DNA from 3 places in the Carnobacterium alterfunditum DSM 5972 genome. Region 1 is predicted to be linked to each of the others. Evidence: a T-box and tRNA genes for the amino acid it is inferred to sense, from the RefSeq annotation. Region 1 holds a T-box; the other regions hold tRNA genes.
The links. A T-box is a leader RNA that pairs with one kind of tRNA and senses whether it is charged. The one in region 1 lies ahead of argS (arginine--tRNA ligase), so its partner is inferred to be a tRNA-Arg.
Positions count from the first base shown of each region.

Region 1 (4,647 bases):
CAACTGACAAATCAGACTCTTTTTCGATAAATGATTGGAACGATTCCATCACTTTAGCACCTGTTGTCCGAATATCCTCAGGTAAGATTTTAAACCGCACTTCATCTGTTTCAACAGGTTGGTTTAAAGAAGTGATCAAATCTGAAAAACTTTTTCCTTCTTTTTGCAAATCAGCATCTGCCATAAGTATTTTTGCTACTAGATACGCTCCATCATCTAAGAAATAATTTTCTTTTAATGCTGCATGCCCACTTGTCTCAATCGCTAAACTAGTCGGGATGCCTTCTTTATTCAATTGGATCGCACGGTTGATCACATTTCGATAACCTGTAATGTAGCGGTCCTGCTTGCCTCCTAGAGATGTGATAAAGGTTTTTAAATGTTCAGAAGTTGCTGAACTCGTAACAATCGTCGTCCCTGGATTTTCTTTGATCAAAATGGCTGAAATAACGCCAATCAGATTGTTTCGATTCAGGGGTTCGCCTTTGCTGTCTACTAGTGCAGAACGGTCCACATCAGTATCAAAAATGACACCGATATCTGCTTTGTTTTTCAAAACGGCTTCTTGGATACTTTTCATGGCTTCTTTATTATCAGGATTTGGAATATGGTTAGGAAAATTCCCATCCGGTTCTAAATATTGGCTTCCTTGGATATTGGAACCTAATGGGACCAGTACTTTTTCAGCAAAAAAGCCTCCTGCGCCATTACCTGCATCGACAACAATATGCCTGCCGGTCAACGGTTTTTCATAGTGGTCTTTATGATTGATCCCCACACGGATCTTATCGACTAAATCTTTTGCATATTCATTCAATAGTGAACGAGCAGAAACTTTTCCTTGATTATTTTCCCACATGATATTTTTACGATCTGCGTGCTGTAAAATAAAATCAATGTCTTCATGTTCTGCTCCACCATCTTTTGTAAAGAACTTCAATCCATTGTATTCAAATGGCAAATGACTTGCAGTCACCATTACGGCTCCATCACATGCGTAAGAATCATATTTAGTAGACATAAACATAGCTGGAGTAGTAGAAAGTCCCACGTCTATCACATTTATCCCCGCATTAGTCAATCCTCTTGTAAAGGCCGTTTTTATACGCTCAGCTGACAACCGGCTATCATGTCCTACAGAAACTTTCAGCGGTTTATTTTCATCTTCTGTTGCTAGTTTCTTTACTTCTTTCAACCAGACAGCAAAACCATAAGCTATTTTTTCGACTCTTTCATCTGTCAAAGTTATTTCGTGCTCTGGCGTTCTTATTGCTATACCACGGATATCCGATCCATTTTGTAATGAGGTTAAATTAAATTCAGCCATAGCAGATCTATTTCCTCCTTTTGAAACGTCTCATTTTTATAGTTCGATCCATTTTTTTAAGTAATCATACATTTTTTTTGCATCTTCTTCATTTTTCGAAATAATTAAACAAGTATCATTGCCGCCTACAGTACCAACCATTTCTGGAAAATCAATGGCATCTAACAATGCCGCTACAACATGAGCATTACCAGGTATAGTCATCAAAACATTTGTAAACTGTACTTGCGTCAGTCTGATCACAACGTTCCCTAATGTAGATTGTAACTTTTCTTCATTAGACATTCGATTATTTTGGAATATCGTATACTTGACATTCCCACTAGATGAGGTTGTTTTCACTAAATGCATCTCTTTGATATCTCTAGAAATGGTTGCTTGTGTAGCTTCAACCCCTTCTTGCTTAAGATAATGCAATAACTCTTCTTGTGTAGCAATATCGTGATTCGTAATGATTTGTTTGATTGCTAATTGTCGATTTGATTTTTTCATACTGTAAAGCCTCCTTCTAATTAAACGATTCTTCTTTTTTAGTATACCAAACAAATGATGTATACGCTTATATTTTGTGATATTTTTACAAAATAATGAATAAAAATTCTATTCTTCAAAAACAATGGCATTCTCTTAACCAATTTGATATAATGAATGAAGTTAAATAATATATGATCTTTGATGAAGAGAGTACTGATAGAGAGCATTTTAAGCGAGTTGGGATGGTGTAAGCCAACAATGTGACCTTTTAGGAACCGCACTTTGGAGAGAATAAAATTGGGTTATCATTCAGTTCAACTGTATGGATTACTCAGCTTATCCGGTTTTGTTTGCCGTTATCTAAAAACAAGTGGTTTCGTCAATTGACAAAACAACAAGAGTGGTACCGCGGGAAAACCTCGTCTCTTTTTTGATTAGCATAGAATCAAAAAAGAGACGAGGTTTTTTATGTATAAACTATTATATAGTAAATTTTGAACGCAAAAGTCGTTCGCATAGGAGGAAAAAGAATGGATTATGAATTAATGGTTGCACAAGCTATAAAAGAACAAATTGGTGATGCACTACCCATTGAAAAAATTGTCAACTTATTAGAAAACCCAAAATCTGTAGAACATGGTGATATTGCTTTCCCTGCTTTCGCTTTAGCAAAAGCTTATCGTAAGGCTCCACAACAGATTGCTGCTGAATTAGGTGAATCGGTCAACTCCCCTATTGTAGAGAAAATAGAAGTTGTTGGACCTTATCTCAACTTCTTTTTAAATAGAAAAGAAGTGAGTGCTGCAGTATTAAATGAAGTTCTAGTGAAAAGTGGCCATTATGGCGATGCAGAAATTGGTGGAAATAGAAATGTACCCATCGATATGTCATCACCAAATATTGCCAAACCGATTTCAATGGGGCATTTGCGTTCAACCGTTATCGGGAATTCTTTAGCAAACATCTTAAAAAAAGTCGGTTTTAACCCTATTAAAATCAATCACCTCGGCGACTGGGGAACCCAATTCGGTAAACTGATCGTAGGGTATAAACTTTGGGGCAGCGAAGAAGCTGTCAAAAAAGATCCGATTGGTGAACTTTTAAACTTATATGTTAAATTCCATAAAGAAGCTGAAGAAAATCCTGAATTAGATAATGATGCTCGTGAGTGGTTCAAGAAATTAGAAGACGGCGACGAGGAAGCCCAAGAACTTTGGAGATGGTTCCGAGAAGAGTCTTTAAAAGAATTTAATTATATCTATGAGCGTTTAGACATCACTTTTGATTCTTTCAACGGCGAGGCTTTCTATAACGATAAGATGCAAGAAGTTATTGATTTGCTTGAAGAAAAAAATGTGTTGACCGTGAATGAAGGAGCTACTATTGTAGATTTAGAAAAATACAATCTAAATCCTGCATTGATCAAAAAATCCGATGGTGCGACTCTTTACATCACCCGTGACTTAGCAGCAGCGATCTACCGTAAACGGACATATGATTTTGCTTTATCTTTATATGCTGTCGGCAATGAACAAAGCAATCACTTTAACCAGTTAAAAGCTATCTTAAAAGAGATGGATTATGATTGGGCTGATGATATGCACCATATCCCATTTGGTTTGATCACACAAGGCGGTAAAAAGTTATCTACTCGTCAAGGGAAAATTGTTTTACTTGAAGAAGTTCTGGATGATGCCGTCGCTTCTGCACTTGAACAAATCGAAGAAAAGAATGCTGATTTACCAAACAAGGAACTGATTGCTGACCAAGTTGGGATCGGCGCTGTTATTTTCCACGATTTAAAAAATGATCGCTTAAATAATTTTGACTTCACCATTGAAGAAGTTGTTCGTTTCGAAGGAGAAACAGGTCCTTACGTTCAATATACAAGAGCTCGTGCAATGAGTATCTTAAAAAAATCTGGTTTAGCTGGTATCGATACGACAGTCAACTATCCTTTAGATGACGCTTATAGTTGGGAAATCATCAAATTGTTACAAGACTACCCATCTGTTGTCAAACGTGCTTATGAGAAATTTGAACCATCAGTTATCGCTAAACATGCGATTCATTTAGCTCAAGCTTTTAACAGATACTATGCAAACAGCAAAGTGCTTACAGATGATGCTCAAAAACCTGCTCGTTTAGCATTAGTTCAATCTGTCGCAACTATTTTAAAAGAAGATCTAAGATTATTAGGTGTACAATCTCCAGATCAAATGTAATATTCCAGAAGAAATTCCTTTTTAAACACCGACATCATTTTTTAAGTAATCAATATATATAACAAAAATAGGGTCTGTTCATCAATTTTCTGATGAGCAGACCCTTCTTCTTATTCTTAGCTAGTTATCCCGGTCTCTTTTTCATTCACGATTCGGATACGCAAAAAAGGAACTGAGACAATTAAATTGTTCCAGTTCCTTTTTTTATTCGTTTTCAAGCTTCATCTATCCAAGAATTCGTCAACGTAATTTTTCGAGCAAATTGTTTATTGAATTCTCTTTTAGCAAATCGGTTCATTTTGCGTTCTTCATACCCACTACAGACAAATTTTTCTTCATCTGTTTCAGGTTCGATCAGCGGAACAACAGCTTTACTTTTATCTGTATTAAAAGCCACAAAAGTTAAAAAGGCTGTGACTGCTAGATATTGTTCTCCGGTTAGTAAGTTTTCTCCAATAACTTTGCAAAATACTTCTACAGATGATTTACCAACACCAGAAACATAGGTTTCAATAGTGATGGCATCATTCCGCTGGATAGGATGCAAGAAATCTACAGAATCAGTCGAAGCAGTCACCGATTGTGTACGGATATGTCTCGTTACGGCTATCGAAGCTGCTA
Region 1 covers NZ_JQLG01000004.1:2,445,104-2,449,750, forward strand. Annotated here, with positions in the region: gene BR50_RS11910 (phosphohexomutase domain-containing protein) at 1-1,327, opposite strand, end outside; gene argR (arginine repressor) at 1,364-1,819, opposite strand; T-box leader at 1,991-2,231, shown strand; gene argS (arginine--tRNA ligase) at 2,332-4,026, shown strand; gene BR50_RS11925 (acyl-CoA thioesterase) at 4,241-4,647, opposite strand, start outside.

Region 2 (4,647 bases), 1.0 Mb from region 1:
GTCACCTGTGTAAGCGTGGATTGTTGTCATTAAGCCTAATTCAATACCGAATTTGTCATTCAATACTTTAGCCATAGGAGCTAAACAGTTAGTAGTACATGAAGCACCAGAGATAACTGTTTCAGAACCATCAAGAGTTTCATGGTTTACATTGTAAACGATTGTTTTCATGTCACCAGTTGCTGGTGCAGAGATAACAACTTTTTTAGCTCCTGCTTTGATGTGTAATTCAGCAGCTTCTTGAGTAGTGAAGAAACCAGTACATTCTAATACGATGTCAACTCCAAGTTCTCCCCATGGAAGTTCTTGTGGGTTACGGTTGCTTAAAACTTTAACGTCTTTACCATTAACTGTAAATCCGCCTTCTTTAACTTCAACTTCACCATTGAAACGGCCTTGTGTTGTATCATATTTTAGTAAATGAGCTAACATGTTTGGTTCTGTTAAGTCGTTAACCGCAATCACTTCGATACCTTCTAATTCTTGAATACGACGGAATGCAAGACGTCCAATACGTCCGAAACCATTAATACCTACTTTAACTGTCATAAATATATTTCCTCCTTTAGGAATCATACAATAAATTTATTTTAAAGGGTTATCCCTGTTAAAATCTCATTAGCAGCACCTTCATCTGTGATCAACCACGTATGACCGGGTGCTTTTTTCATGTAAGCTTCAATTGCTTTAGCTTTGGATTTTCCACCAGCTACAGCAATCACACTAGCAATGTTTGCCAGGTTTTTTGACTGCATTCCAATTCGGGGTATTTTATATACCACTTCACCAGACTGATCGTAAAATTCTCCAAACGCTTCTCCAACTGCCGCTTTATTTTTAATCAGAGCTAGAACATCTTCATTCATTCCTCTGCGTTCCGCCATAAGCTTTGCATCACCGATACCAAACAAAACACAATTCGCATCATTTACTAACTTAAGCGTTTTTTTGATTCCAGGTTCTTGCAAGAGCGGTTTATATGTTTCTTCACTTACTTGTTCCGGAACATACAGAACACGGTTTTCGCCGCCTGTCCTTTGTGCCATCAAAGAAGTGATCGAATTCGCTTGTATATTAAGTGATTCTCCTAAGCCGCCTCGAGCTGGAACAAATAGCAGCTTTCTTTTTCGAGAAAGAGTTTCATTCATTTGATTTGCCACTTCTGCCATAGTTGTACCGCCCATTACAGCAATAATATTATCGCCTTCCGGAAGCAAAAAGTTCAAAGCTTCCATTGCAGCACGGCCTATTTCCTCACGTAATTTGGGCTGATCGTCTATATCACCGGAAATTATCACACATTGTTCTATTTCCAAATAAGAGGCAAGTTGTTTTTCTTTCTCTCTCATTCCCAATAATTGACCCATTAATTGGTCTAATTGGTGGTAAACGGTTTCGCCTTTTTCAGTTAATTCCATTCCCATTTTTGAAGTTTTTATTAGCTCTTGCTTCTTAAGGCCTTCTGATTCTGTACGTAAAACACGTTCTGTGATTCCCATACGATCAGCTAAAACTCTTCTGCCCACCGGACCTAATAAAAAAACATTGCGCAAAATATGGTAACGATTCTGAAGTGTATACATGATGTCTGGAATGACTTCTTCAATAACGGATACTACGCTTTGCATGAGCGACCTCTTTCTACGTTGGACGCTTTGTGACCGCGTTAGTCGTTTGGCGACCCTTGTTACTTAAAAAAACAAGAGAATCAAAATGAAAATTAAACTATCAGTTTCCTGGTTCTGTTTTATTATCATTAATCAATAGTACTGAAAAGCACTATTACCATCTCTCACATCAATTATTGTAACAGTTATCCGATTATCTTTCAACTATTATGTTTCTAAGTTTTTCATTAAATTACACAAAGAAAGTTTGAATGAATTATGTCTTTTTCACAAAAAAATACTGCTCTCAACTTCTACACTTGTTCAATACGCGCTTTGATCAAGCCTTTAAGTTCTTGTTGTTTGATATTCTCATCAAAAATATCTTCTTCAATAAAAACTGTAGGAACCAATACAATCTCTGCTCCGTTTGCTTCTTGTACGATTTCTTTAACCTTAGTTCCATTTGATTGAAGCGTTAAGTTTCTTTTTTCGACTGCATATGCTGCGATCTCATCAGAATTCGTTAATCTTCCCCACTCTTTTTGGTGAGCAAAAAAGAAATCTATTTCTTCAAGTGCCTTCTCAGGATCAGAGTAGTCTAAATATTGATGCAGAACATTTCCTTTTCTCAACCCCGCTGTTTCTTTATCAAAATGTTTGATTATTCGCTGTACTTTACCTGCAAAGACATACTCAGTTAATAGATCTTTTGAATCCTCATACCATATTTTACAATACGGGCATGCCAAGTTAATAAATTCGATTACTTTAACTGGAGCACTTTCACTTCCAACCTTAATTCCAGTGGTTGTATTGACCTTGTCCGATTTTATATTGCTGACATCCATTAAAAGTCCTCCCTTATTCGCTAATTATTTTCATTATACAGATTATAGTAAGTCAATTAAAAGGATTTGGCTTATTCTTTTTAAAAAGGCTATCAATAAAAAAAGATTGGAGCGTTGCTCCAATCTTTTTTTATTTTATTCTTCAATTAGTTTACTCACATAGATTGTTTCTGCTTATTTGCTTAAAGCAGCACTATTTTCCATAATTTCGTCAATCAAACCATATGCTTTTGCATCTTCTGCAGACATATAATTGTCTCTATCTGTATCGCTTTGGATAACTTCAATTGGTTGTCCTGTACGTTCTGATAAAATTTTATTCAAACGTTCACGTGTCTTCAAAATATGACGGGCAGCAATTTCAATTTCTGTTGCTTGTCCTTGTGATCCGCCTGATGGTTGATGGATCATGATTTCAGCATTTGGCAAAGCATAACGTTTACCTTTTGTACCAGCTGTTAATAAGAAACTTCCCATTGACGCAGCCATACCCATTGCTATCGTTTGGACATCTGCTTTGATAAAGTTCATTGTATCGAAAATTGCTAATCCAGCAGTTACACTGCCTCCTGGTGAATTGATGTAAATATAAATATCTTTTTCAGAATCTTGTGCATCTAAAAATAACAGCTGAGCGATTACAGCATTTGCAAGATCATCATCTACTGGACCACTTAACATAATAATACGGTCTTTTAAAAGACGAGAATAAATATCATAGGCACGTTCACCTCTTGATGACTGTTCGATTACTGTAGGGACTAAGTTCATAATTTGATTCCTCCTCAATTGTTTACTACTTTTAAGTGACTAAACATCGACTCAATACATTACTAACTGTATTCTACTCCATTGGTCAATGAAGGTCAATTTTTTTGTTCGTTATTTTTTTGATAAAAAAAAGTGATTAGAAGTTTTGCTCTAATCACAAAAATGCCCCCTGAGGGAATCGAACCCCCATTTTAAGAATCGGAATCTTACGTGATATCCATTACACTAAGGGGACTACTACTACAATAATGCTAACCTAATGAAGGGTCCATTATTCTCTGATGTTAGCAAAATACCAACTATTATAGTGTAGCCCAGTTATAATAAAAAGACAAGCAGAACTTCCAGACTAACGACGCATGAATTTTCTCGTAAAGAGATTTTTTTGCTTTACTGAATAGATTCATTTGTTTTAATTTTTTCAGTTCCTTTTGTCAATTTTCGCGAGGTCTTTAGATCTTAATTTTTCTGCCATTTCGTTTAACTTGCGTAATCGATGATTGATCCCAGACTTGCTGATCGTTCCGCTCGGGATCATTTCTCCTAATTCTTTTAAAGTTACTTCTGGATTTTCTAAACGAACAAGCGCGATTTCTCTTAATTTTACTGGAATCTTATCTAATCCAATTCTAGCATCAATAAACTTGATGCTTTCGATTTGTTTACCTGCAGCATCGATCGTCTTATTTAAATTAGCATTTTCGCAGTTAACTAAACGATTGACCGAATTTCTCATATCTCTGATAATACGAACATCTTCAAATTTAAGCATACCACTAGTTGCCCCAATCAAGGCTAAAAAATCGGCAATCTTTTCTGCTTCTTTCAAATAGGTGATGTATCCATTACGTCTTTCTAATGTGCGAGCATTCATATTAAATTGATTCATCATTTGACAGATATCATCATTATGTTCCTCGTAACTTGAGTAGATTTCAAGATGGTAACGACTCGTTTCTGGATTATTGACCGATCCTCCCGCTAAAAATGCGCCGCGTAGATAAGATTTGACTTTTTGTGTATTGCCTATCACTTCATCTGAAACATGGCTATGCAAAAACATTCCCTCCATAATTGATAAATCTGAAAGAACTTCTTGAGTTCCATGTTTTAATCGTACGACATAAACATTATTTTTTTTTAATTTCATCTTCCGGCGAACCAACAGTTCACTTTCAACATCAAAATGATCTTTTAATAAAACATAAATTCTACGTGCAATTGCTGCATTCTCAGTTTGAATATTTAAAATAAATTTTTTGTCGACCAAACCAACTGTTCCATTCATACGAATCAACGCAGCTAATTCAGCTTTAGCATGCTCTCTGTGAACTTCTAATTGCGTTAATTCTTTCTTCACCTCTGAAGCATAAGACATATAATAGCCTCCTTTCTTTTTTGAATTGATTTACTAACTA
Region 2 covers NZ_JQLG01000004.1:1,447,215-1,451,861, reverse strand. Annotated here, with positions in the region: gene gap (type I glyceraldehyde-3-phosphate dehydrogenase) at 1-549, opposite strand, end outside; gene BR50_RS07280 (sugar-binding transcriptional regulator) at 591-1,628, opposite strand; gene BR50_RS07275 (thioredoxin domain-containing protein) at 1,922-2,458, opposite strand; gene clpP (ATP-dependent Clp endopeptidase proteolytic subunit ClpP) at 2,633-3,229, opposite strand; tRNA gene BR50_RS07265 (tRNA-Arg) at 3,393-3,464, opposite strand; gene whiA (DNA-binding protein WhiA) at 3,651-4,607, opposite strand; gene BR50_RS07255 (gluconeogenesis factor YvcK family protein) at 4,641-4,647, opposite strand, start outside.
Region 2: it encodes a tRNA-Arg, which carries the amino acid that the T-box ahead of argS (arginine--tRNA ligase) is inferred to sense. The anticodon was not compared.

Region 3 (4,647 bases), 2.2 Mb from region 1:
TCCTAACAAAGATGCCCCATTTTTTGATATTTCTAACGTTTCCCAAAACGATTTTATCAGGTTCTAAATTCGCTAATGAAACGGATACTTCATTTTTATATTTCTTAAGTGGTTCTACGCGTAAGTTTTTATTATCAGTGATCCGATTAAACCTGACTTCTATCGAATCGCCGATAGTTAAAATATCGCTTATCGTTGTATGATCTTCAGCGAAATCTTTATTGAGCATTTGGACAGAGATATTTCCGATAACAAAATAAGCTCCATAACGCAAATTTTTAGTTAATTTAGCCTGAAAAATTTCCCCCTCTTCTAGTTGCTTATGTAGTTTATCGAATTCTCTTTCTTTTATTTTTTTTGTCGAACCGAACAATCTACCTTTTGTTTCATTTACTTCAATCAACTGAAATTGGATCGTTTCACCTACAAAACGCAGCAAAGGCAGTTGTTGCACTTTAAATTCTAGCTCTTCCCGCACAATAAAAACGGGTAATCCTTTTACTTCTAGCGTCACACTATCGCTAGCTAATTCTTCATCATATTGAGACGATAGAACTATACCTGTTAATTCAGTTTCTTTATTGATCATCTCATAAAATGCATTATAGTCTATTTTTGGATCTACTTCATGATCAAGAAAAACGTCCCCACTTTTTTCCAAAACAGCGGCATCCGTTGGAACAACTTCTTTATTTTGAACCCTGATCCATCTTTTCACTAATTTCCTTATTCCCATATTTTCCTTCCCACTCCTTAGAAATACTGACCAATATGTTCTTATAATTCAATTATAGCATATGTTTTTTAATTATTACGTACTTTTTTGGATCCTTTGCTTTTTTTGGGCCCTTTCATCAGGAAAAATATGAACAAATACTTACAAATAAGCGACTTGTCACTAAATGTCCACTTATTATTTTAGCAAATCTTATCTTTTCAATCTTCTTTTACTGTATACTACTAGTTATAAATATATATTTCTTGCTTTTTAATAGTTCGCTCAACATACATGGCTATCAATCTATTCAGTTTATTCTGATACGGGGAGGAATCTTTATGCGACAAGAAGAGGTAATCGATATACGCATTACACGAAGTAAAAAAGCCATATCTGATGCTCTCGTTGAATTAATAGAAGAGAAAGATTTCAAAACCATTACGATCACAGATATCGTCAATCAAGCTGGAGTGAATCGAGGAACTTTTTATAAACACTATGCTTATAAAGAAGATATTCTAAAGGAAATACAAGATGATTGTTTAGAAAAGTTTGCTGTTATGCTGAAAAATAACTATCAGGAAGTCTGCTACTCGAACTTAAAAACATTTCCTTTATCGGATGCTATTTTCACTTTTACCTATGCTCATCGTAATTATTTTCATTTTGCCGTTCATCATGCCGGTTTTTTAAACTTCCATTTGCAGTTCTCTGCAGTCCTAAAAGAATTCCTGATAGCAAAATTTTTCCCAACTGCCCGCTACTCACTAGAATCGCAAAACCTTCTAGGTGCATATATTGCAAATGGTATATACGGCTATTTAGTGGAATGGGATGAAAAAAATTACACTTCTTCGCCTGCTGAAATGGCCCAACAACTGACCAATATTTTTCTTTTAGACCGCAGCATTGTTAGTTTGCCCGTTCCGGAGCTCTCAGCGGATAAGGAAACGGTTGAAGAGACTCATTAAATCGCAGGTTTTTGAATGTGTAACCAATGATTGTGTTTTCTAGAGATCTATCTAATTTTTAATTTTTACAGGTAGACATTTATTTTAAACTATGAGAAAATAGAACCTGTGTTGAAGAGGTCCTATAGCTCAGGTGGATAGAGCAAACGTTTCCTAAACGTTAGGTCGGGAGTTCAAATCTCTCTAGGATCATCTGGTCAGAACAATTAAATATTTGACCCCAAAATAATATTCAAAAAAGAAGAACGGCCTTCCTTTCCATTTTACGAATGGGAAAGAGGTCGCTCTTCTTTTTTACTGTCTGCTATTAGTATTGAAATAAAATGCCGTAAAGGCCAAGCTCATCTCTTTTAACTGATTTACTGGCTTTCTCATCTATTGCACCTTCAAGAACCAGTTCTCCAGATCGACTATCAAAAGTCATGATCTGCATATCTTTGTCTGATGCATTAGAACTGCTTACAAAGAAAGCAAGGCCCTCATTTATTTGCATAGTCATACCCTCTTTTAAAGCTTTTTTTTGGGTCTTTGATAATGCAACAGATTCAACTTCAGTCAGTTCTTTTTGGTCCAACTGATACGCATAAATCGATAGACTAGTCTCATTGATTTTATATGTATACAAAGTCATGTTTTCAAGCGGCAGCGTATCTCCTAGTCCTTGACTGCCTACTTCTTTTGAAATATCAATCAAAAATTGTTCTCCTGTTTCTACATTCACCCCTATCAGACCATATACGGGCGGAGCTATTTCTTGCTCTCCTTGATTGATTTCCATTTCGATCTGCGTATCCTCTAGCACTACACGGTAAACTAAAAATTTCGCTGAAGCGATATCCGTTGCTTCATTGATCAATTCAACATATTGGACCTGCTTACCTGTTACATCTACTAGATCCAACTGGATTTTTTCGTCTTTTTCAATTTTTTCATTTGGTAGATCGATCGAATACAAATGCTGCTCATCTTGCATATCGTCTTTATTTGATGCGTAACCGTTTGTCACAACGATCAGTTTATTGTTTGCTACTTGAACATCTTCGACATAGATAGATACGTATTCAGTTGTTTTTGGAAAATCAACTGAATATGAAAGAACTTCCTCAGTCTTTTTATTTAATACTTCGATTTTGAATTCAGACTCTTCAGTAACGGATGAGAAGCGATTCGTCGTTATCTCCGCATAAGCTAAAATCGATTCATCTTCAAAAAAATTAGTTAAAAAATAATTTTTCCCTCGCATAAAGCTGCGGTACTTTTTTTGTAGCTGAGTCATTTTTTTATTGGCACTCACACTGCCTTGCAGTTGGTTCTGATAAGGCTGATTCGAGTAATAGGTCGTACCCTCTGGTGTGATTTCCAGATCTGTTCCTATCCCAAATAAATTATTTTCATGGTAATACCCTTCTATCGTCATATCCTCGATCAGTTCTTGATTACCTTTTTTTTCTGAAATCGTAAATTCCGGCTTTGTCTCTGCCGTAAAAATAGGTTGAATATAATAAATTCCAATCGTCAGAACGACTAATACTGCTATAACACTCAATTTTCCATAACGTTTCATCTTCTTCGCCTCCTTTTAAACCGTTACTCTTTTATGCAACAAGTAGTGACTTACCCAACTACTGATTGCTATTACGAGTATTCCTAAAACCACCTCTATGACAAGGATTTCACCTGGATAAAGCCAATCAAAGCCGAAGAACTCTCTGGCAATGACTGGTGATCCAAACAAGAGAAACAAGGTCCCTCCAAAAATCAGTCCCATTATCAGCCCTTTTAAACGAAAACTTCTTTCGAATAATATGGCCGTGAAACTTAAGAAAAGCAACGTGAACCCAACACCATAATAGCTGACAAATGATACAAATGATTTCGGTAAAAGGATCGAAAGATACAGCGATACTTCAATTATTTGTCGAACCGACAGATCCAGTCTAAACTCGCTTGCAACAAGCACTTCTAATAATTGGCTTTCAATCAGTAATAAAATAAGTTGTATCGAAACAAGTCCAAAAATCATCAAGGCAATCGTCGTTAATTTGGACCAAAAAATAGTCATACGGGAGGTTGGCAGCATCAATAACCGGTAGATAAACGTATTCTTCCCCATCCACTCGACATACCAGATAAAGAAACTATAAAATAATATCGCCGTTATACAGATGACGATCGGCAAGTAAAACCAGACATTATTGACGACTTCGAACATGCTTATTTCACCCGTTTCACTTAAAAACTGTGCTTTAGGGATCTTATTTTGATAGAGAGCTTCATTCAATTGATTTATGTACCCTCTGGATGCTGCAAAAACGGCAATCAACTGCGATACGACCGTCATCCCGATCAATACAGCATATAATTTTGCACAGCGGTTAAATTCAAAATTCACTAGTTTCAAGTACGTTTTCATGGTTGGAACACCTCTCTCATCACATCAACAACCGATTTTCCTTCCTCTTCACGAACTTGCTCTGCATTGAATTCCCGCAAGACTAGTCCCTCATCAATCAGCACGACTTTATCGATCAAATGTTCAATATCGTTGATTTCATGTGTCGTAATGATCACGCCGCGATCTTCAATCAAGTGACTAGTAAAAACAGCCGCAATTTGTTCTCGGCTAAATATATCGATACCTGAAAAAGGTTCATCCATCAACAAATAATCGACATCTAAAGCTAGCCCCAGCAGCAAATTCACCTTGGCTGTGTTTCCCTTAGAAAGCGAAGAGATCTTATCCTCTTTTGCTAGTTTGAAAAAGCCTAGTAATTCATCGGCTCGCTTTTGATTCCATGTTTGATAAAAATCGTTCATGAATTGCATAGCCTGTTCGATCCTGAATTCTGGCAGCATCGTCATCGTATCGGGAATGAGAGTGATTTTGTCATAACTATTTTTACTGATCTTTTCACCATCAATCAAGATCTCCCCGCTATTCATGGGAGTTAGGTTCAT
Region 3 covers NZ_JQLG01000004.1:205,511-210,157, forward strand. Annotated here, with positions in the region: gene BR50_RS01530 (hypothetical protein) at 1-736, opposite strand, end outside; gene BR50_RS01535 (TetR/AcrR family transcriptional regulator) at 1,057-1,689, shown strand; tRNA gene BR50_RS01540 (tRNA-Arg) at 1,808-1,881, shown strand; gene BR50_RS01545 (hypothetical protein) at 1,997-3,253, opposite strand; gene BR50_RS01550 (hypothetical protein) at 3,269-4,102, opposite strand; gene BR50_RS01555 (ATP-binding cassette domain-containing protein) at 4,099-4,647, opposite strand, start outside.
Region 3: it encodes a tRNA-Arg, which carries the amino acid that the T-box ahead of argS (arginine--tRNA ligase) is inferred to sense. The anticodon was not compared.